4 regions of the Streptococcus parasanguinis ATCC 15912 genome follow, and region 2 is predicted to be linked to each of the others. Evidence: predicted binding sites of a transcription regulator. Region 2 holds the regulator's gene; each other region holds the start of a gene.

Region 1 (5,218 bases), 960 kb from region 2:
ATTGACCAAAGAATTTGGTAAAGCAGTCAAAGCTATTCGTGTTATCTGCAACTCTCCTTCGACTTTCGGTGGTATCGGGGATGTTTACAATGCCTTCTTGCCATCATTGACACTTGGATGTGGTTCTTACGGACGCAACTCTGTTGGGGACAACGTTAGTGCCATCAACCTCTTGAATATCAAAAAAGTCGGACGCCGGAGAAATAACATGCAATGGATGAAACTTCCTTCAAAAACATACTTTGAACGTGATTCAATTGAATACCTACAAAAATGTCGTGACGTTGAACGTGTCATGATCGTTACAGACCACGCTATGGTAGAGCTTGGTTTCCTTGATCGTATCATCGAACAGCTTGACCTTCGTCGCAACAAGGTGGTTTACCAAATCTTTGCAGACGTAGAACCAGATCCAGATATCACAACCGTTGAACGTGGTACAGAGATCATGCGTGCCTTCAAACCAGATACCATCGTCGCTCTTGGTGGTGGATCTCCAATGGATGCGGCTAAAGTAATGTGGCTCTTCTATGAACAACCAGAAGTGGACTTCCGTGACCTTGTACAAAAATTCATGGATATTCGTAAACGTGCCTTCAAGTTCCCATTGCTTGGTAAGAAGACCAAATTTATCGCTATCCCAACAACATCTGGTACAGGATCTGAAGTAACGCCATTTGCCGTTATCTCTGATAAAGCAAACAACCGTAAATACCCAATCGCAGACTACTCATTGACGCCAACCGTTGCCATCGTAGACCCTGCCTTGGTATTGACAGTTCCTGGATTTGTAGCTGCTGATACTGGTATGGACGTATTGACTCACGCGACTGAAGCTTACGTATCACAAATGGCAAGTGACTACACTGATGGTCTTGCTCTTCAAGCTATTAAACTTGTCTTTGAAAACTTGGAAAGCTCAGTCAAGAATGCGGACTTCCATTCACGTGAAAAGATGCACAATGCGTCAACGATCGCAGGTATGGCCTTCGCCAATGCCTTCCTCGGTATTTCTCACTCAATGGCCCACAAGATCGGTGCGCAATTCCACACCATCCACGGACGGACCAATGCGATCTTGCTTCCATACGTTATCCGCTACAACGGTACACGCCCAGCCAAGACAGCTACATGGCCTAAGTACAACTACTACCGTGCAGATGAAAAATACCAAGATATCGCTCGTATGCTAGGACTTCCATGTTCTACTCCAGAAGAAGCCGTTGAAGCTTACGCAAAAGCTGTATACGAACTCGGTGAACGCTGTGGTATCGAAATGAACTTCAAAGCACAAGGAATCGATGAAAAAGAATGGAAGAAACATTCTCGTGAATTGGCCTTCCTTGCTTACGAAGATCAATGTTCACCAGCTAACCCACGTCTTCCAATGGTAGACCATATGCAAGAAATCATCGAAGATGCTTACTATGGTTACAAGGAACGCCCAGGACGTCGTAAATAAGACGCTAACGAACTATTGATGTTTATCAGCTACCCCTACTCTTTCGAGTGGGGGATTTTTGATGGGATTTTCAAATTTTATGCTGACTATGGAAATTGTAAAATCGACTTTATCTTGGCAATTTAGGGTTGGAATTCTCTTTCTTTCATAGAAAATTAGACTTTTTTTAATAATCTGTGCTATTTTTATAGCATTGCGAGCTAATTTATGTTACCCTATAATGTGTGAATCTGCTTGTAGTTGAAGGGTTATGATAGCTTTTCAGTTATAGGAAACAAATAATAAGGAACTTAGAAAGGAGGCCATCTCATATGGAGTTAGAAGGTGAAGTGCAAGGAAGACAAGATCAGGCACAGAAAATTATTGACATACCCCAAAGAGATCAGGAAACTTCCACTTCAGAAAATCAGCCATCATCTGCTTCGGTGGTCTCCATGTATGGGCAGGAAAGGCCTGGTCAAGGTAGTGGGCAATCGTCCAGCATTTCTAGCCTCCATCAGCAACTAGCGAGTGCGTCTGGGACCCAGACCATTCAATTGCGGGAGAAATTAGTGCTGGCAGTAGCGCAGAATGCTTCAGCGCAAGCCACTGTGTTTGAGGCAGAGGTCAAGGATAAACTGGAAGAGGCCAAGGAGATGGTTTCCCATAAAGTTGCTGAGGTGTCTCAAATGGCCCACAGTATGGCTCAATTTTTAACAGACACAGAAGTGGAGCAACTATTAGGGGAGTTCTCCATGGATACTTGTTGGGACCAAGCAGTAGAGGAGGAGAACCTCGCCCAAGCAAAGGCCTACTCTACTCGCTTGTCAGATTTGGCGGGTCAGTTGGAGGCTGCATCAGCTCAATTGGTGGACTTGGACAAGGGACAAGCGACGGCCTTTGATTTTTCATAAGTAGGAGAAAAAGATGTTAGAGATCCTGGGAGAGGACAGAGAACGAATTGAGGAGCTCCATCGAGAGATTAAAAAGGAGCAAGAGCGGATTGCGATCAGAAGTTTGATTGCAACGCAAAAAGCCTTGATGATGTTGGAAGGGATGAGTTTGCAGGTAACCTTGGGCGGTCAATCTGAAAAGATGCGCTCTTTTGCTACAACGACCCTGGTTAGTGATTTGAAAGATGGATTTACAGGAGGAGCAGCGGACGCGGTAGAAACAGCACTGAAATCAGTGAAGAAGCCGATTTTATTGAGTCCGATTAAAGGAGGTATGTGATGTACCATTCAGGAAATAGTGAATTGGAACAACTAGAAGATCGACATTACCGCTTCAATCAAAAGCTTAGTGAGCTGGAGTGGGATTATGCGGATATGCGTATGGATGTTCGCCAACATACAGAAAATTTAGTGGACTGGCTGAGTGCCCTACATTTTCAAGCCCCAAGTGCGGAGGCTCAAAGTGGCTTGGAGCGTTTATTTGCCTTGCAAGAAGAGTTTGAGGCAGAACTCAAGCGCTATGAAGAGCGCTTAGAAGAAGAGCGTGAGCGCGAACAGCAAGAGTACTACAAGCAGCGTCAACAATTAGAACAAGGTGATTGAAACATTCCTCTGGTAGAGATAAGAGGAATGTTTTTGTTTGCTCAAAAAACTTTTTAAAATATGCTCATAAATTCTTGTAAGCGTTTGCTTAGTATGTTATAATATTCACAAATAAACGAAAATAAAATGGTTTTATCAAACCAACAAAGAAAAGGAGTCTCTTATGAAAGCTGCAACCTATGTATCTGCAGGCAATCTGCAACTGCTGGATCAACCAAAACCAGTGATCAAAAATCCAACGGATGCCATTGTGCGTGTCTTGAAGACAACCATCTGTGGGACAGACCTCCACATCCTAGGAGGAGATGTGCCAGCTTGTAAGGAAGGCACAATTTTAGGCCACGAAGGAATCGGGATCGTCGAAGAAGTCGGTGATGCGGTTACGAACTTCAAGGTGGGCGACAAGGTCATTATCTCTTGTGTCACAGCTTGTAACACCTGCTACTACTGTAAACGTAGTCTGCCTTCTCACTGTGAAGATGGTGGTTGGATTTTGGGTCACTTAATCAATGGGACCCAAGCAGAGTATGTCCACATTCCACATGCTGATGGTAGTCTTTATCATGCGCCTGAAACTGTGGATGACGAAGCTTTGGTCATGCTCTCAGATATTCTCCCAACGTCTTATGAAATTGGGGTGCTTCCATCTCATGTAAAACCAGGCGATAATGTCTGTATCGTTGGAGCTGGTCCAATCGGCCTTGCGGCTCTCTTGACCGTTCAGTTCTTCTCACCTGCTACGATTATCATGGTAGACTTGTCTGAATCTCGTCTTGAAGCAGCCAAGAAATTTGGGGCAACTCACACCATCTGCTCAAGTGATATCGCTGAAATCAAGGCCTTTATCAATGAAGTGACCGAAGGTCGTGGTGTCGATATCTCCATGGAATGTGTGGGCTATCCTGCTACTTTTGATGTCTGCCAAAACGTCATCTCTGTCGGTGGTCATATTGCCAATGTCGGTGTCCACGGAAAACCAGTTAGCTTCAATTTGGACGATTTGTGGATCAAGAACATTACCCTTAACACCGGTCTTGTCAATGCCAATACCACTGAAATGTTGCTCAATGTCTTGAAATCAGGTAAGATTGATGCGACTAAGCTCATCACCCACCACTTCAAACTCTCAGAAGTTGAAAAAGCCTATGATGTCTTTAAACATGCGGGTGAAAACCATGCACTCAAGGTGATTATCGAAAACGATATCAGTGAATGAAGTGGCAACTAATGTTTGTTCATAGTTTTTTTAGACGGACCAGAGATATTCTGGTCCTATTTTCAATCCCAAATAGCAGATGATTCCTTGCAAAATAAATTCATTATCTTATAATAGAAGTGCAGAAAACGATTACATAAAGAGAAAGGTGTGATCTTATGAAACGGTTTTGTTATCATCGTGAATTCTGGATGGACTTCCATTTCTGGATCTTAGTCTTGCTTTTAGCGGCTGTAGCTTTGACGATGCGAGCTCCGCTTTCGGTAGTTAGCCTAGCTTATCTTGCTTTTGTTGGGATTTTGATCCTTCTTCAGGTCTTTCAACCACCTGTATCGACACGTCAGTATCCAGAAGGTAGCTACCATTTCAATTGGACCTTCTATCGTGATACCCGACTGTATATCGATCTCTTTTTACTAGCAGGTCTCTTGGCAGGCCCAATTGCTTCATCGGATATGGTCTATTGGATCTTGCTTGGAGCCGTCGTCGGCTCTATCGGCTTTGTATTTGTCGTAAAGGAAAAAGCAACTCAAAAGATGGCCTAGGGAATCATCATGTCCTAGATCCCTGAAACTAGTTTCAGGGATCTTTTTATTTTTTCTAAAATGTGAAACTATAATCCAATTACACGATTAACATTGTAAGCGCTTCAAAAATAGATTATAATCATTTTACAAGTACTCGAGTTGCCTTATTATCAAAGGAGAAGGAGTTATGTCAAAGATTACAAAAGATGAACTGATTGAACAAATCAAAGATGGCATCATTGTTTCTTGTCAAGCCCTCCCTCATGAACCGCTCTATACAGAAGCAGGAGGAGTCATTCCTCTCTTGGTCAAAGCGGCTGAGCAGGGTGGAGCTGTCGGAATCCGAGCCAATAGTGTCCGGGATATCAAGGAAATCAAGGAAGTGACCAAGTTGCCGATCATTGGGATTATCAAACGCGATTACCCACCTGAAGAACCCTTTATCACGGCTACTATGAAAGAAGTCGATGAGTTGGCA
Region 2 (5,218 bases):
CAAACGAGCTCGTAGTTTAGCAGAATATCTTGATGCTCCAATCGCGATTATTGATTACGAACAAGATGATGCGAACCGTGATTATGGCTATATCATCGGAGATGTCAAAGGTAAAAAAGCTATTTTAATCGACGATATCCTCAATACTGGGAAGACTTTTTCGGAAGCCTCAAAAATCGTCGAACGCGAAGGAGCTACTGAAATTTATGCTGTTTCAAGCCATGGCTTATTTGTGAAAGGAGCTGTCGAGTTATTAGACCAAGCTCCGATCAAAGAAATCTTGGTAACCGATTCTGTTGCTCCAAATGGGCCAACACCTAAAAATATCAACTATCTGACAGCTAGCGAACTGATCGCTGAAGCTATTGTTCGCATTCAAGAAAGAAAACCTGTTAGTCCTCTATTTGCCTACCATAAGAAATAAGGTCTTAATGTGATATATTTTGATAATGCCGCAACAACTCCCCTTCTACCTGAAGTCATTGATAAAATGTCTGAAACCATGAAGACCACTTTTGGAAATCCATCGAGCCTTCATACTCATGGGCGGATGGCTAGTAAACTCCTCCGAGAATCTCGCGAGCAGATTGCTCAGTCTCTCCAAACTCTTCCAAATCGTATTTTCTTCACTTCAGGTGGATCAGAAAGTAATAATACCGTTATAAAAGGCTACTGCTTGAAACACCAAGCAGATGGCAAACACATCATTACGACCGCTTTGGAACACCATGCGGTTCTAGAACCTATCGAATATCTTGTAGAACGGTTCGGATTTGAAGTTACGATCGTCCAACCAAGAGATGGACGCATTCAGGCTAGTGATATCAAGGCTGCTCTTAGACCGGATACTATTCTTGTCTCTACCATGTTTGCCAATAACGAGACAGGTGATCTTCTACCGATTAAAGAAATCGGAGAACTCTTAAAAGATCATCCAGCTGCCTTTCACGTTGATGCTGTCCAAGCAATTGGAAAGGTCCCTGTCTATCCCGAAGAGTTGGGAATTGATTTTCTCAGTGCTTCTGCCCACAAATTCCATGGACCAAAGGGCGTCGGCTTCCTTTATGCAGCTGTCCCAGACTTTGATAATCTCATCCATGGTGGCGATCAGGAAAATAAGATGAGGGCCAGCACGGAAAATCTCATTTCAATTGTAGGGATGGCGACTGCGCTACAGCAAGCCACACTTCATCAAGAAGAAAATTTCCAGCAAGTTCAAAAACTCGGTCAAGAACTAGTTAATGGTTTAGCAGACTACGACTTCTACGTAAATGCGAATGACGATCATCTTCCATTTGTTTGGAATCTTGGTTTCCCAGGCGTCCAAAATGATGTCTTGCTGATGAGACTGGATCTGGCTGGGATATCTGTCTCTACAGGCTCTGCCTGTACCGCTGGTACAGTTCAACCCAGCCATGTCCTAGAGGCACTCTATGGAAAAGATAGCTCGCGCCTAAAAGAATCCCTTCGAATTAGTTTTTCAGAACTCAATACCGTAGAGGAGGTTCGAGACTTCCTCTCAAAACTTAAAGAAATTTTATCATAGGAGAACAAAATGGCTTTTGAAACAAGTGTTTCATTGAAAGACTGCAAATATACCTATAGTCTACACCCAAATGTAAAAAAATATACCTTACGTGACAATACATTTGCTGTTACAAAAGTTGGAAATTACGAGTTAAATCGTTTGCTCGAAGCTGTTCCAAATAGCGGTGAAGGCTTCTTGCTTAAAATTATCTTCAACAAAGATCTCACAGGTTTTAAAATCAATATTACAGACAAGTCTGGACTTCGTCTGGTTAATATCTTTAAAAATCCAGAAAATGATATTATCCAACAAAAATTTTATTTCCTAATGGATAGTCTTGTCGAAAGAGAAATTTTCAACAAAACAGAGGTCTAATATGGTAACCCTAACTTATATCGATGCTTACCAAGTAAAACGAACGACTACTTATACCGACCTTGCAACCTGCATCCTAGCATTTTCAGGCTGTGTAACCTTGCCTGACTCTTACTCAATCGTATCCATTGAATACAAGGGAGAAAAGCTCCCCTATACAGGGCGAGTCGATGGACTCTATGCTTTTTTGAAAAAGGTAGAACAAGCTGAAAACTAAGCTGATGCTGATGGAACTCTCCATTGCCATCAGCTTTTTCTTTAGACAAAAATATTTTTGAAAAACCACTCTAGATAGTTGATTTTTTCACAATCTTCCTATACAATAAGAGGGAAAGGTTGTGATATTGTGAAACATGATAAAAATACACCAATTCCACGCGCAACAGCAAAACGCTTATCGCTCTACTACCGCATTTTTAAACGCTTTAACTCTGAAAAAATAGAGCGCGCCAATTCCAAGCAAATTGCTGATGCAATTGGGATTGACTCTGCAACTGTTCGCCGAGATTTTTCTTATTTTGGTGAATTAGGAAGACGGGGATTTGGTTATGACGTAAAAAAACTGATGAACTTCTTTGCGGATCTTTTAAATGATAATGCGATTACCAATGTCGCTATTGTTGGGATCGGAAATATGGGAAGTGCACTCCTCAACTATCGCTTCCATGAACGCAATAAGATGAAAATTGTCATGGCGTTTGATCTAGACGATCATGAACTGATCAATACCAAAAGTAAGGACGGAATTCCTATTTACGGTATTTCCTCTATTAAAGAAAAGCTCAAACAAGAAGGCATTCAAACAGCAATCCTGACTGTTCCAAGCGTCAAGGCTCAAGAAGTGGCTAGCCTTTTGGTAGACGCTGATGTCAAGGGAATTCTCAGCTTCTCACCAGTGCATCTGACAGTCCCTAAAGATGTCGTCGTCCAATATGTCGATCTCACCAGTGAATTGCAAACACTCCTTTATTTCATGCGAAAAAACGAAGAATAAAGACTTATACTTTAACAAGAAAAAGAGGCTGGGACAAAAGTCCTAGCCTCTCAATTATTTTTGGATTGTCGAGCAAGACGCAGTGGTTGAGTGGGCTCTACTACGCTGATTTCATCAGCTTTTACAGCCCTACTCAACTGTGCGGAGGTGGGACGACGAAATCGAATTCTAACGAATTACCGATTTCTGTCCCACTCTCTTTTTTATACCAAATAATCGGTTTCTTCACGGTAACTATAGTAGTTTTCTTCAGATACAATCAAGTGATCTAATAGGGTTAAGCCCATCACTTCACAGGCCTCTAAGACTCGATGAGTTACTTCATCATCATTTTTACTGGGAAACACGGCACCAGATGGATGATTGTGCGCCAAGATGATAGAGGTTGCCATGTGTTTTAGTGCATAATGCAGGATTTCACGTGGCTCCGCAATACTTCGATTCACGGTTCCAATAAAAATGGTCTGTTGATGAATAATTATATTCTGCGTATTTAAATAGAGGGCAACTAGGTGCTCCTGTTTCTTATGGCCGATTTCCTGTTGAATTTTATGGGCCAATTTCTGGCTGCTCATGATCTGTTCAGAACTCATTAATTCATCTTTATGAATCCTTCGTCCAAACTCAATCACAGCCTGAAGTTCGATGGCCTTCACTCGGCCAATGCCAGAGATTTCCTGTAGCTCCTCTAGAGTTAATTGACTTAACTCCTTTAAACTATTAACCGAGCTCAAAAGACCTTGTGCAATCTCATAAACGCTTTTTTGCTTATTGCCTGTCCGTAAGAGAATGGATAATAATTCTTGATGACTCAGCTTATCCACTCCTTCAGAAACCAGGCGTTCCCTAGGAAGCAAAGATGGTTCAATAAATGATATGTCGTACATAATTTCCTCCTCACTTATTAATTCGTAATAAATGGAGAAAATGACGACCTTTCATTATTTATAGGCGATTTCTTGCTTCAAATCATCTAACACTAAGACTTCATCTTTATTAAAGCGGATCTGGTAACCTGTTTGAACTTGTTCAAGCTCCTTTAAAAACTGTTGAATTTCACAGCGGATCAAGTACTCCTGACTCTGAGGAATGGCCTCTAAAGCTTGGTAGACTTGCTCTACTTCGTAAATTCCTTTCGTAATTAAACCATTTCGTGGAAAATCATTTACTAAGAGATTGTAGAAATGATGCAAGAGATGATAAATTCGCTCTTTCGTCACTATTCTACCTCCTTATCATACTCTTTCTCATCTATTATATACTGATTTTCCCTCAATATTATGACAAGTTCCTTACATTATATTACCAATCTCTTACAATTTTACAAGAATTTCTCCTAGCTTCGCTTCCTACATAGAAAAAGCCCCGGCATCTCTGCCTTGGGCTTTATTTTCTTAAAGTTGCATTTGATTATAAGACTTACTGAATGAGTCCAGGATGTCTTTGGGAGCCTTGTCATAGTCAACAGATGTTTCCAAATTTCCTTTTACAATCGTTCGGTAAGTCGCTGCAGCATCCTCACAGGTCACCAAGGTGATCTCATTAACGCCTTCACGATCTTGTATAACATCTACACGATCTGGAGTCACTGTCTCAACTGACGAGATGACATAAGTATAGATTTTTTCTTTGTCCGTGATGTAGATCTTCATTCCCGCCTTGGCTTTCTCTAAAGGTGAGAATAACATGGCATTTGCTCCAGTTAGGCCAAATACGTGGTGACTGGCAAGAGAATAATTGCCTTGCCCCATGACTTGGTTTTCCTTCATGGTCCCTGCTCCGTAGTAGAGGGCAACATTTTCAAGCCCCTTAAAGATCGGAAGGTTCATGTTTAATTCAGGAATCGAAATTCCCCCAATTACTGGTAGCTTTTGAGCTTGCCATTGGGCATTGATGACGGCTTCCGTCGAGAGTGACTGGACATGTTGGAAATCAAAGCTCGTCTTCACTTCTTTATTCTTGTCAATGGTTTTTTTATCGACCTTGATAACCTGGTATTGGTTGGTATGCCAAACCATAATCATATTACGGATCGGAGCATTGAAAATTAAGAGAAGCGAGAGAATAATCAAAAGTGTTGCAACGATGTTGATAAGAGTATTGCGTAAACTCTTTTTCTTTTTTCTTTTGCGTGACATGCTGTCCCCTTATCTATTCGTTTTCTTCCACTACTTCTTCATCTTTTTCATCGGGCTGGACAGTTGTAAAGGTCACAATTTTCGCATCCTGATCCAACCTCATGACTTTCACACCCTGAGTTGAACGACCCGTTTGAGAAATGTTAGCCACACCTGTCCGGATCATAACTCCGGTATCGGTAA
Region 3 (5,218 bases), 140 kb from region 2:
GCATTAACTTCCACGATACGCGCGAAGATGAGACAGATGTTGAATTACAAAAATCAAACATCCTCATGATTGGACCGACTGGTTCAGGTAAGACTTTCTTGGCCCAGACCTTAGCACGTAGCTTGAATGTCCCATTTGCTATTGCCGATGCAACAGCCTTGACAGAAGCTGGTTATGTGGGAGAAGACGTTGAAAACATTCTCTTGAAACTTCTTCAAGCAGCTGATTTCAACATCGAGCGTGCAGAACGAGGCATTATCTACGTCGATGAAATTGATAAGATTGCTAAGAAAAGTGAAAATGTCTCTATCACACGTGACGTTTCTGGTGAAGGGGTGCAACAAGCCCTCTTGAAGATCATCGAAGGAACCGTCGCTAGTGTCCCACCTCAAGGTGGACGCAAACACCCGCAACAAGAGATGATCCAAGTGGATACCAAGAACATCCTCTTTATCGTAGGTGGAGCTTTTGACGGGATCGAAGAAATTGTTAAACAACGTCTTGGTGAAAAAGTCATCGGTTTCGGTAAGAACAATAAAGCTATTGATGAATCAAGCTCTTACATGCAAGAAATCGTTGCAGAAGATATTCAAAAATTCGGGATTATCCCAGAATTGATCGGACGTCTTCCAGTCTTTGCAGCTCTTGAGCAATTGACAGTTGACGATCTTGTCCGTATTCTAAAAGAGCCACGCAATGCCTTGGTAAAACAATACCAAACCTTGCTCTCTTATGATAACGTTGAATTGGAATTCGATGATGAAGCTCTTCAAGAAATTGCTAATAAGGCCATCGAAAGAAAAACAGGAGCTCGTGGACTTCGTTCGATTATCGAAGAAACGATGATGGATGTCATGTTTGAAATTCCAAGTCAAGAAGATGTCAAACTTGTCCGAATCACAAAAGAAGCTGTAGATGGAACTGAAAAACCAATTCTTGAAACAGCCTAGAAAGATAAAATATGGAAATTAACACACATAATGCGGATATCCTCTTAAGCGCTGCAAATAAGAGTCATTATCCTCAAGATGAGATTCCAGAAGTTGCACTTGCCGGTCGATCCAATGTCGGCAAGTCTTCTTTTATTAATACTCTCTTAAACCGAAAGAACCTGGCCAGAACATCTGGGAAACCAGGAAAAACCCAATTGCTCAATTTCTTCAATATCGATGATAAACTCCGTTTGGTAGACGTACCTGGTTATGGCTATGCACGTGTCTCTAAAAAAGAGCGCGAGAAGTGGGGGCGGATGATTGAAGAATACCTCACTAGTCGTAAGAACTTAAAAGCAGTCGTTAGCCTAGTCGATTTTCGTCATGAACCTTCAGCAGATGATGTCCAGATGTATGAATTCTTAAAATATTATGAGATCCCTGTGATCTTAGTTGCTACTAAAGCAGATAAGATTCCGCGTGGAAAATGGAATAAACACGAATCGATCATCAAGAAAAAACTAGATTTTGATCCAGCTGACACCTTTATCGTTTTCTCTTCTGTAACCCGGGAAGGACTAGAGAAGTCATGGGATGCTATTTTAGAAAACACGTTTTACGAAATAAATTGAAATGACATGAAAATGTCATTTTTATTTTGGATTTATCTCGCAATTGTAATACAAGTGTAATAAAATCTTCCTTGTTTTTGTCGTTTTATATGGTATAATTTATATAAAGATAAAAGATGATAAAAAATTAATTGGAGATAAATTGTATAATGAAAAAGAAAATACGAAATAAGACGAAATTGTTTGGTTTGATTGTTTCGGTATTAGCAGTGGGGACATTTGTAGCTGCTATGAGTGAGCATGTAACGTCAGTTGGTGCAAACGATGGAACTTACCAAACATATTCAGATCCTACAGAAGCTTTTATTTCACAAATTGGAGAATCTGCGCGTCAACTCGGTCAAGAGAATGACCTTTATGCCTCTGTAATGATTGCCCAAGCCATCCTTGAAAGTGGATCAGGTCAGTCGGGCTTATCTTCTTATCCACATTACAATCTCTTTGGTATTAAAGGAAGTTATGATGGTCAATCTGCCGTAATGCAAACGTGGGAAGATGATGGTGCAGGAAATGCTTATACAATTAATGACGCATTCCGTTCTTATCCGTCTTATTATGAATCATTGCAAGACTATGTAGCTGTTTTGAAACAAGGACATTTTGCAGGGGCTTGGAAAAGCAACACATCTAGTTACCAAGATGCAACAGCAGCTTTGACTGGTGTTTATGCTACCGATACAAGTTACTACGCAAAACTCAACCACATCATTGAAACTTATAATTTGACTCAATATGATTCACCAAATGTTCAAGGTGGTATTACAGGTACGGTATACAATCCTTATCGTCAACAGTTCACTTCTCAAGAAATCCTTAATTTGGATATTGCTTGGGCTAATCGTTTGAATTGATACAAAAAAAGCAGACCATGTCTGCTTTTTTTGTAGATGTTATTGATATACAATCGAAATAAATCGAATTTTTGGATTGTCAAAATTTGTATTGCAAACCTTTTCAAAAGCCTCTTTCTATGCTATAATGATTTTATTCACAAACATTTTATAAGGAGATTTTTATGTCTGAATCTAATTTCATTCAAAAAGTAGGAGCTGCTTGTAATAAGAAAGAGGACCTTTATCAGAAGTCCAAAACTCGGTATGCTGTTCGTTCTATTTTTGCTGGAGGTTTTCTTACTTTAAGTACTGCAGTCGGTGCAGTTGCCGCAGACTTGTTGAATACCTTCTTACCTGGATCTGGTCGTTTTCTATTTCCATTCATCTTTGCCTGGGGCTTGGTTTACCTCTTATTCTTAAATGCGGAATTAACCACCTCAAATATGATGTATTTGACGGCGGGAACCTATCTAAAGAAAATTCATTGGAAGAAAGCTTTGGAAATTCTTCTTTATTGTACCTTTTTTAATTTAATTGGTGCTTTAATCGTCGCTTTTCTTTTCAATCAAACAACTGCCTTTGCACATATCGATCCAAAAGGTTTCCTAGCCACGGTAGCAGAAAATAAACTCCAACGAAGCAATCAAGTGGTTTTCTTTGAAGGGGTTATTGCCAATATCTTTGTAAATATTGCTATTCTTTCTTATCTATATTTCAAAGATGAAACAGCCAAGGTGCTCTTAGCCCTTTCTGCTATTTATATGTTTGTCTTTATGACCAATGAACACTTGGCTGCAAACTTTGCTTCTTTCTCATTATTGAGCTTTAATTCAGTTTCTAGTCAATTGCCGCATTTTGAGTTTTTAAATATTTTACGTCATTATAGCGTCACCTTCTTTGCCAACTGGGTAGGAGGAGGAGTCCTAATGGGACTTGCCTATGCTTGGTTGAATAATATCAAGAGTCTCTACAACGATTAAAAAATATAAAAAAAGTTTGCAAAAGTACTTGCATTCTTTTTTTATATGTGATAAACTAATTTATGGTTTGAAAAAACTGCCTAAGACAGTAGGGGAGCACGACTCATAAAGATCCTACCGAGGACAAAACGTATCAATTAAAAGAAGCGTATTGTACTTTCGTGTCTAGGTTTGGGCGCGTTTTTCTTTTGGAAAAATTCCCCAAGCAAAATAATTACGGAGGTGAACACACTAATGAGTGAAGCAATTATTGCTAAAAAAGCGGAACTAGTTGACGTAGTAGCTGAAAAAATGAAAGCTGCTGCATCAATCGTCGTTGTAGATTCTCGCGGTTTGACAGTTGAGCAAGATACAGTTCTCCGTCGCAACCTTCGCGAAAGCGAAGTTGAGTTTAAAGTTATCAAAAACTCAATCTTGCGTCGTGCAGCTGAAAAAGCTGGTCTTGAAGATCTTGCATCTGTATTCGTTGGACCATCTGCAGTAGCATTTTCAAATGAAGATGTTATCGCACCTGCGAAAATTTTGAACGATTTTTCTAAAGACGCTGAAGCACTTGAAATTAAAGGTGGTGCAATCGAAGGCGCTGTCGCATCTAAAGAAGAGATTCTTGCACTTGCAACTCTTCCAAACCGCGAAGGACTTCTTTCTATGCTCCTTTCTGTACTTCAAGCGCCAGTGCGCAACGTTGCTCTTGCAGTCAAAGCGGTTGCAGACAACAAAGAAGACGCAGCTTAATCTTAAGCTACGCAGCGTAGCCTAGCTACAAAAAATAAAAATATATAATTAAAACTTATTTGGAGGAAATAACAATGGCATTGAACATTGAAAACATTATTGCTGAAATTAAAGAAGCTTCAATCCTTGAATTGAACGACCTTGTAAAAGCTATCGAAGAAGAATTTGGTGTAACTGCAGCTGCTCCTGTAGCTGTTGCTGCAGCTGGTGCTGCTGACGCTGGTGCTGCTAAAGATTCATTCGATATCGAATTGACATCTGCAGGCGACAAGAAAGTCGGCGTTATCAAAGTTGTACGTGAAATCACTGGTCTTGGTCTTAAAGAAGCTAAAGAACTTGTTGATGGTGCACCTGGTGTTATCAAAGAAGGTGTTGCTACAGCTGAAGCTGAAGAAATCAAAGCTAAATTGGAAGAAGCTGGAGCTTCAGTTACTCTTAAATAATCGAGTAACGCAAATTGAATGCGAAAGCCTAGTATATTAAGGTTAAGAATTGCTTAAGGTGATTTAAATCTTAAATAGGGGAGTTATTCCCCACCAAATCCCCGCCAAGTTAGATCTTGGCGGGGATTTTTTCTACAACAAAATAGGATCCATAATTCCTATGTTAGTTTTAGCCTAAATAGAAATTATAGAGCCTATTTATCTAAATCTAATCATCACATTCAACTGGTGCATATGCCCACCAGACCCATGCCATCGAAGCTTTTGGTAACCCAAGGAGAATACGATGTGACTAAGAAGTTGTCTATGGGAGCAATCGAGTTGATCAAAGAATACTTGCCTCGTGCGGTTGAAAATGGTCAGGATATCGAAGCACGTGAAGCCATGGTGAATGCTATTTTCCTTGGAGGTATGAGCTTTAACAATGCTGGTTTGGGTTATGTACACTCAATGGCTCATCAGTTAGGGGCTGTTTATAATTTGCCACACGGTGTTTGCTGTGCTATGATTTTGCCAATCATTGAACGTGAAAATGCCAAACGTGTACCAGCTGCTTTCCGCGATGTTGCAAAAGCTTTAGGTCTTGATATCGCAGGTAAGACTGATGAAGAATGTGCTGACTATGCCATTGAACAAATCGAAGAATTGTCAGCCAAAGTTGGA
Region 4 (5,218 bases), 590 kb from region 2:
CCCTTGGAATTAGAAGTATTTGCTGGACAAGAAAAAAGTGAACTTTCTATGATTGAAGTGGCACGTGCGATTTTAGAATTACGCGGACGTGACCATGAAATGTACTTTAGCGATCTTGTAAATGAAATTCAAAATTACCTTGAAAAATCAAACAGCGAGATCCGTGAAGCTCTTCCATTGTTCTACACAGAATTGAATGTAGATGGAAGCTTTATCCCACTTGGAGATAACAAATGGGGCCTTCGTTCATGGTATGCCATCGATGAAGTTGATGAGGAAATCATCGCTCTTGAAGAAACAGACGAAGACGAAACTCCTAAGAAACGGAAGAAAAAACGTGTCAATGCCTTCATGGATGGAGACGAAGATGCAATCGACTACAACGATGACGATCCAGAAGACGAAGAAGTTTACGAAGCAGATCCAGCTCTTTCATATGATGAAGAAAATCCAGATGATGAAAAGAGTGAAGTCGAAGCTTACGATGCTGAAATCAATGAAATCGTACCAGATGATTTGGGTGAGGAAGTTGAATTGAGCGAAGAAGACGACGAAGAAGAGGATGCTGAAGACGAGGAAGAAGAATAAATCATAAGAAGAGGCTGGGACAAAAGTCCTAGCCTCTCAATTGTTTTTGGATTGTCGAGCAAGACGCAGTGGTTGAGTGGGCTCTACTACGCTGATTTCATCAGCTTTTACAGCCCTACTCAACTGTGCGGAGGTGGGACGACGAAATCGAATTCTAACGAATTACCGATTTCTGTCCCACTCTCTTTTTGTTTGCATTGACAAAAATGGCGAAATGGCATATGATAATCGTGTAAGGTTTCCCAATAGGAGGTGTTCAGATGGACTTTCGTTTAGATCAAAGTTTAGTAGCTCTTGGTATTGATACGGTTGTGGTCGGAATTGCTAGAAATGTGGACCCCCAAGCAGTTTTACCCCCTTCTTTTCTTGAAAAGAAGAAAGAGCTTGAACAATGGGCGCTCCAGTGTCAGACAGAAGAAGTAGTGGCATCTCCTGTCATCAAAGGGTATACAGACCTCTTGCAAAAAGTAGGGCGTAGCATCAAGAAAAATCCACCAACAGTCCTAGCTCTTATCCGAAACATCCAGCATCGAGGAGCTCTTCCTCAGATCAATAGCATCATCGATATCTATAATGTCGAATCTCTGAAGTCTTTTCTCGCGATCGGAGGACATGACCTAGATAAGATTGAGGGACAGATTGAATTTACAGTGAGTCAAAGAGACGATCTTTTCCTCCCTATCCTTTCTAGTGAAAAACATGTCGCACCGACAGATCCTGTCTATCGGGATCAAAAAGGAGTTTTGGCTTGGTTGGATGTACGCGATAGTGACCATTACAAATTTGAGGAGACTACGCAAAACGCCCTCTTTGTCATTCAAGGAAATACCGAGACATCAGTCGAGATGCGTTTAGAAGCACTGGAGCGAATCCGCAAGGACCTTGCTCTTTGCATGTCTCAGCTTCAATTTGAGAAATTTCTCGTCACACAAAATGGAGTGGAAAAGGTCTCGTAAACAGCGAAAATCATTTTCATGAAATTTTCAATTTGACAAAGTAGACCATTTGCGGTAAGATATTGTTCGGGCACCTCATTTTGAGGTCGGAGCTCCCTAAGGATTAGGGAGCTATTTTTGTTTTTTCTGCAAAGAGGAATGGCCTCTACAACATTAGAAGAAGAGGAAAGCACATGTCAACAAAATATATTTTTGTCACGGGTGGTGTCGTATCATCCATCGGAAAAGGAATTGTCGCAGCAAGTCTTGGTCGCTTGCTCAAAAATCGTGGATTGAAAGTGACGATCCAAAAGTTTGACCCTTATATCAATATCGACCCAGGGACGATGAGTCCTTACCAACACGGGGAAGTATTTGTCACAGACGATGGTGCAGAGACAGACTTGGACCTTGGTCACTATGAACGCTTCATTGATATCAATCTGAATAAGTACTCAAATGTGACAACAGGGAAAATTTATAGCGAAGTTCTTCGCAAAGAACGTCGCGGAGAATACTTGGGCGCGACTGTACAGGTTATTCCTCATATTACAGATGCCTTGAAAGAAAAGATCAAACGAGCAGCGACAACGACGGATTCTGATGTCATCATCACAGAAGTCGGGGGAACAGTTGGAGACATTGAGTCCCTTCCATTCCTTGAAGCTCTTCGTCAAATGAAGGCAGATGTTGGTGCTGAAAACGTTATGTACATCCACACCACCCTTCTTCCTTACTTGAAAGCTGCGGGAGAAATGAAAACCAAGCCGACCCAACACTCTGTGAAAGAATTACGTGGTCTTGGGATTCAACCAAATATGTTGGTCATCCGTACAGAAAAACCAGCTGGTCAAGGAATTAAGAACAAGTTGGCTCAATTCTGTGATGTCGCACCAGAAGCTGTCATCGAATCACTGGATGTGGACCATTTGTACCAAATCCCATTGAACTTGCAAGCACAAAATATGGACCAAATCGTTTGTGACCATTTGAAATTGGATGTTCCTGCAGCAGATATGACAGAATGGTCTGCGATGGTCGACAAGGTCATGAACCTCAAGAAGCAGGTCAAGATTTCCTTGGTTGGAAAATACGTAGAATTGCAAGATGCCTACATTTCTGTCGTTGAGGCCTTGAAGCACTCAGGTTATGCCAACGATGCAGAAGTCAAGATTAATTGGGTCAATGCCAATGATGTGACAGCTGAAAATGTGGCAGAACTCCTTGGAGATGCGGATGGGATCATCGTCCCAGGTGGTTTTGGCCAACGGGGAACAGAAGGAAAAATTCAAGCCATCAAGTATGCGCGTGAACAGGACGTCCCAATGTTAGGTGTCTGCCTGGGGATGCAGTTAACCTGTATCGAATTTGCCCGTCACGTTTTAGGTTTGGAAGGGGCCAATTCATCCGAATTGGATCCAGAAACCAAGTATCCAATTATCGATATCATGCGAGACCAAATCGATGTGGAAGACATGGGAGGAACGCTCCGTCTCGGTCTTTACCCATCTAAACTCAAACGAGGCTCAAAAGCAGCCGCTGCCTATGACAATCAAGAAGTGGTACAACGTCGCCACCGTCACCGTTATGAGTTTAACAATGCTTTCCGTGAACAGTTCGAAGAAGCAGGATTTGTCTTCTCAGGTGTTTCACCAGACAATCGTTTGGTCGAAATCGTTGAAATCCCAGAAAACAAATTCTTTGTCGCTTGCCAATACCACCCAGAATTGTCAAGCCGTCCAAACCGTCCAGAAGGACTTTACACAGCCTTTATCACAGCGGCAGTTGAAAACCACGATAGCAAATAAAAATCAAGGGAGCAGGTCGAAGGACCTGTTCCCTTTTTGTGAGAAAATGACAAACTTTGAAAAAAGTTTGAAAAAATTCTTGACAAAAAAGTCGTTGATTGATATACTAGTAAAGTACTCAATCGCGGGGATGGCGGAATTGGCAGACGCGCAGGACTAAGGATCCTGTGACCGCTTTAGGTCGTGAGGGTTCAAGTCCCTCTCTCCGCATCGGATCAAGATAGCTTCGGCTATCTTTTTTTATTTCTAAAATTATTTTAGTAGAATAGAAGGAAAGTGAAATGAGCTATAAGAGTGTTTGCATATCCTTATTTTGATATTACAGAGGTATTGAAATCTCCGAAAAGAGGGAATCCTCCTCATTTATCTTAAGAAAGTGCTTAAAGATACAGGAAAAACTAGCAATTTCATCTAAAAAGTGATAAAATAAACAATGTAAGTGGGATTAGCCCCACAAAAATATATAGGAGGCCTATGACTAATGGCAATCGTTTCAGCAGAAAAATTTGTCCAAGCAGCTCGTGACAATGGTTATGCAGTTGGTGGATTTAACACAAACAACCTTGAGTGGACTCAAGCTATCTTGCGTGCAGCAGAAGCTAAGAAAGCTCCAGTACTTATCCAAACTTCTATGGGTGCTGCTAAATACATGGGTGGTTACAAAGTATGTAAAGCCCTTATTGAAAACCTTGTAGAATCAATGGGGATCACTGTACCAGTTGCTATTCACCTTGACCATGGTCACTACGACGATGCTCTTGAATGTATCGAAGCTGGTTACACTTCAATCATGTTTGACGGTTCACACCTTCCAGTTGAAGAAAATCTTAAATTGGCGAAAGATGTCGTTGAAAAAGCTCATGCTAAAGGTATCTCAGTAGAAGCTGAAGTTGGTACTATTGGTGGTGAAGAAGACGGTATCATCGGTGACGGTGAATTGGCACCAATCGAAGACGCTAAAGCAATGGTTGCTACAGGAATCGACTTCTTGGCTGCAGGTATCGGTAACATCCACGGTCCTTACCCAGCAAACTGGAAAGGTCTTCACCTTGACCACTTGCAAAAATTGACTGAAGCTGTTCCAGGATTCCCAATCGTATTGCACGGTGGATCAGGTATCCCTGATGATCAAATCCAAGCAGCTATCAAACTTGGTGTTGCAAAAGTTAACGTTAACACTGAATGCCAAATCGCATTTGCAAATGCTACTCGTCAATTCGTACGTGAATACGATGCAAACGAAGCAGAATACGACAAGAAGAAACTCTTCGACCCACGTAAATTCTTGAAACCAGGTTTCGAAGCAATTACTGCAGCTGTTGAAGAACGTATCGACGTATTCGGTTCAGAAGGCAAAGCTTAATTAAAAACAGGAAAGCAAGGTCCCATGTGGATCTTGTTTTTTTGTATGGGAAAGGTTGCTTCCAGGGGTTAATTTTTGTACAATATGCCTATGAAAAAATTCAAACTGTGGAGCTGGATCGTTTGTGGCTTTCTCCTGCTCTTTTTAGGTGCTACATTTGTTTTTCATCAATTCAGTTTACGAAATGAAAGTGAGCTTCTCACACCTATTGGTAAACAAGTTACAGTCAATGGACATCGAATGAATATCTCTGTTAAAGGAGAAGGGCCTCAAACAATCGTTTTTCTTTCTGGTGCAGGTATCGCCTCTCCTATCCTAGACTTTAAGAATCTATCAGATCCCCTATCCAAAAAATACAAGGTTGTTGTCGTGGAGCGAGCAGGATATGGTTTTAGCCAAGATAGTGATCGTTCAAGAGATGTGATGGAGGTCCTTTCTGAGACGCGTCAAGCTTTGGCGCAAGCTCATGTTTCAGGTCCTTATGTGATTATTTCGCATTCTATGGCTAGTTTAGAGAGTCTTGC

What was found. The regulator Rex, encoded in region 2, represses fermentation and respiration genes when NADH is low (regulators of the CRP and FNR family bind a similar motif). The targets are predictions, from matches to a motif close to TTGTGAANTANTTCACAA.
Region 1: a site for Rex is predicted at 3,091-3,108, ahead of HMPREF0833_RS07630 (zinc-dependent alcohol dehydrogenase family protein). Genes of this name have one in related genera too.
Region 3: a site for Rex is predicted at 2,541-2,558, ahead of HMPREF0833_RS02910 (formate/nitrite transporter family protein). Genes of this name have one in related genera too.
Region 4: a site for Rex is predicted at 3,748-3,765, ahead of HMPREF0833_RS09465 (class II fructose-bisphosphate aldolase). Genes of this name have one in related genera too.

The regions. Positions count from the first base shown of each region.
Region 1 is NC_015678.1:1,651,469-1,656,686, forward strand. It holds gene adhE (bifunctional acetaldehyde-CoA/alcohol dehydrogenase) at 1-1,462, shown strand, start outside; gene HMPREF0833_RS07615 (hypothetical protein) at 1,774-2,355, shown strand; gene HMPREF0833_RS07620 (hypothetical protein) at 2,369-2,674, shown strand; gene HMPREF0833_RS07625 (hypothetical protein) at 2,674-2,997, shown strand; gene HMPREF0833_RS07630 (zinc-dependent alcohol dehydrogenase family protein) at 3,161-4,213, shown strand; gene HMPREF0833_RS07635 (hypothetical protein) at 4,372-4,758, shown strand; gene HMPREF0833_RS07640 (N-acetylmannosamine-6-phosphate 2-epimerase) at 4,928-5,218, shown strand, end outside.
Region 2 is NC_015678.1:453,690-458,907, reverse strand. It holds gene HMPREF0833_RS02290 (ribose-phosphate diphosphokinase) at 1-424, shown strand, start outside; gene HMPREF0833_RS02285 (cysteine desulfurase family protein) at 434-1,546, shown strand; gene HMPREF0833_RS02280 (DUF1831 domain-containing protein) at 1,556-1,903, shown strand; gene HMPREF0833_RS02275 (DUF4649 family protein) at 1,905-2,120, shown strand; gene HMPREF0833_RS02270 (redox-sensing transcriptional repressor Rex) at 2,250-2,897, shown strand; gene radC (RadC family protein) at 3,101-3,784, opposite strand; gene HMPREF0833_RS02260 (hypothetical protein) at 3,839-4,117, opposite strand; gene HMPREF0833_RS02255 (class A sortase) at 4,292-5,035, opposite strand; gene gyrA (DNA gyrase subunit A) at 5,049-5,218, opposite strand, start outside.
Region 3 is NC_015678.1:593,344-598,561, reverse strand. It holds gene clpX (ATP-dependent Clp protease ATP-binding subunit ClpX) at 1-950, shown strand, start outside; gene yihA (ribosome biogenesis GTP-binding protein YihA/YsxC) at 962-1,564, shown strand; gene HMPREF0833_RS02915 (glucosaminidase domain-containing protein) at 1,714-2,415, shown strand; gene HMPREF0833_RS02910 (formate/nitrite transporter family protein) at 2,580-3,377, shown strand; ribosomal protein L10 leader region at 3,439-3,573, shown strand; gene rplJ (50S ribosomal protein L10) at 3,612-4,112, shown strand; gene rplL (50S ribosomal protein L7/L12) at 4,187-4,555, shown strand; partial or broken gene HMPREF0833_RS02895 (alcohol dehydrogenase) at 4,801-5,218, shown strand, end outside.
Region 4 is NC_015678.1:2,012,645-2,017,862, forward strand. It holds gene rpoE (DNA-directed RNA polymerase subunit delta) at 4-588, shown strand; gene HMPREF0833_RS09450 (B3/B4 domain-containing protein) at 849-1,544, shown strand; gene HMPREF0833_RS09455 (CTP synthase) at 1,718-3,331, shown strand; tRNA gene HMPREF0833_RS09460 (tRNA-Leu) at 3,456-3,541, shown strand; gene HMPREF0833_RS09465 (class II fructose-bisphosphate aldolase) at 3,813-4,694, shown strand; gene HMPREF0833_RS09470 (alpha/beta fold hydrolase) at 4,779-5,218, shown strand, end outside.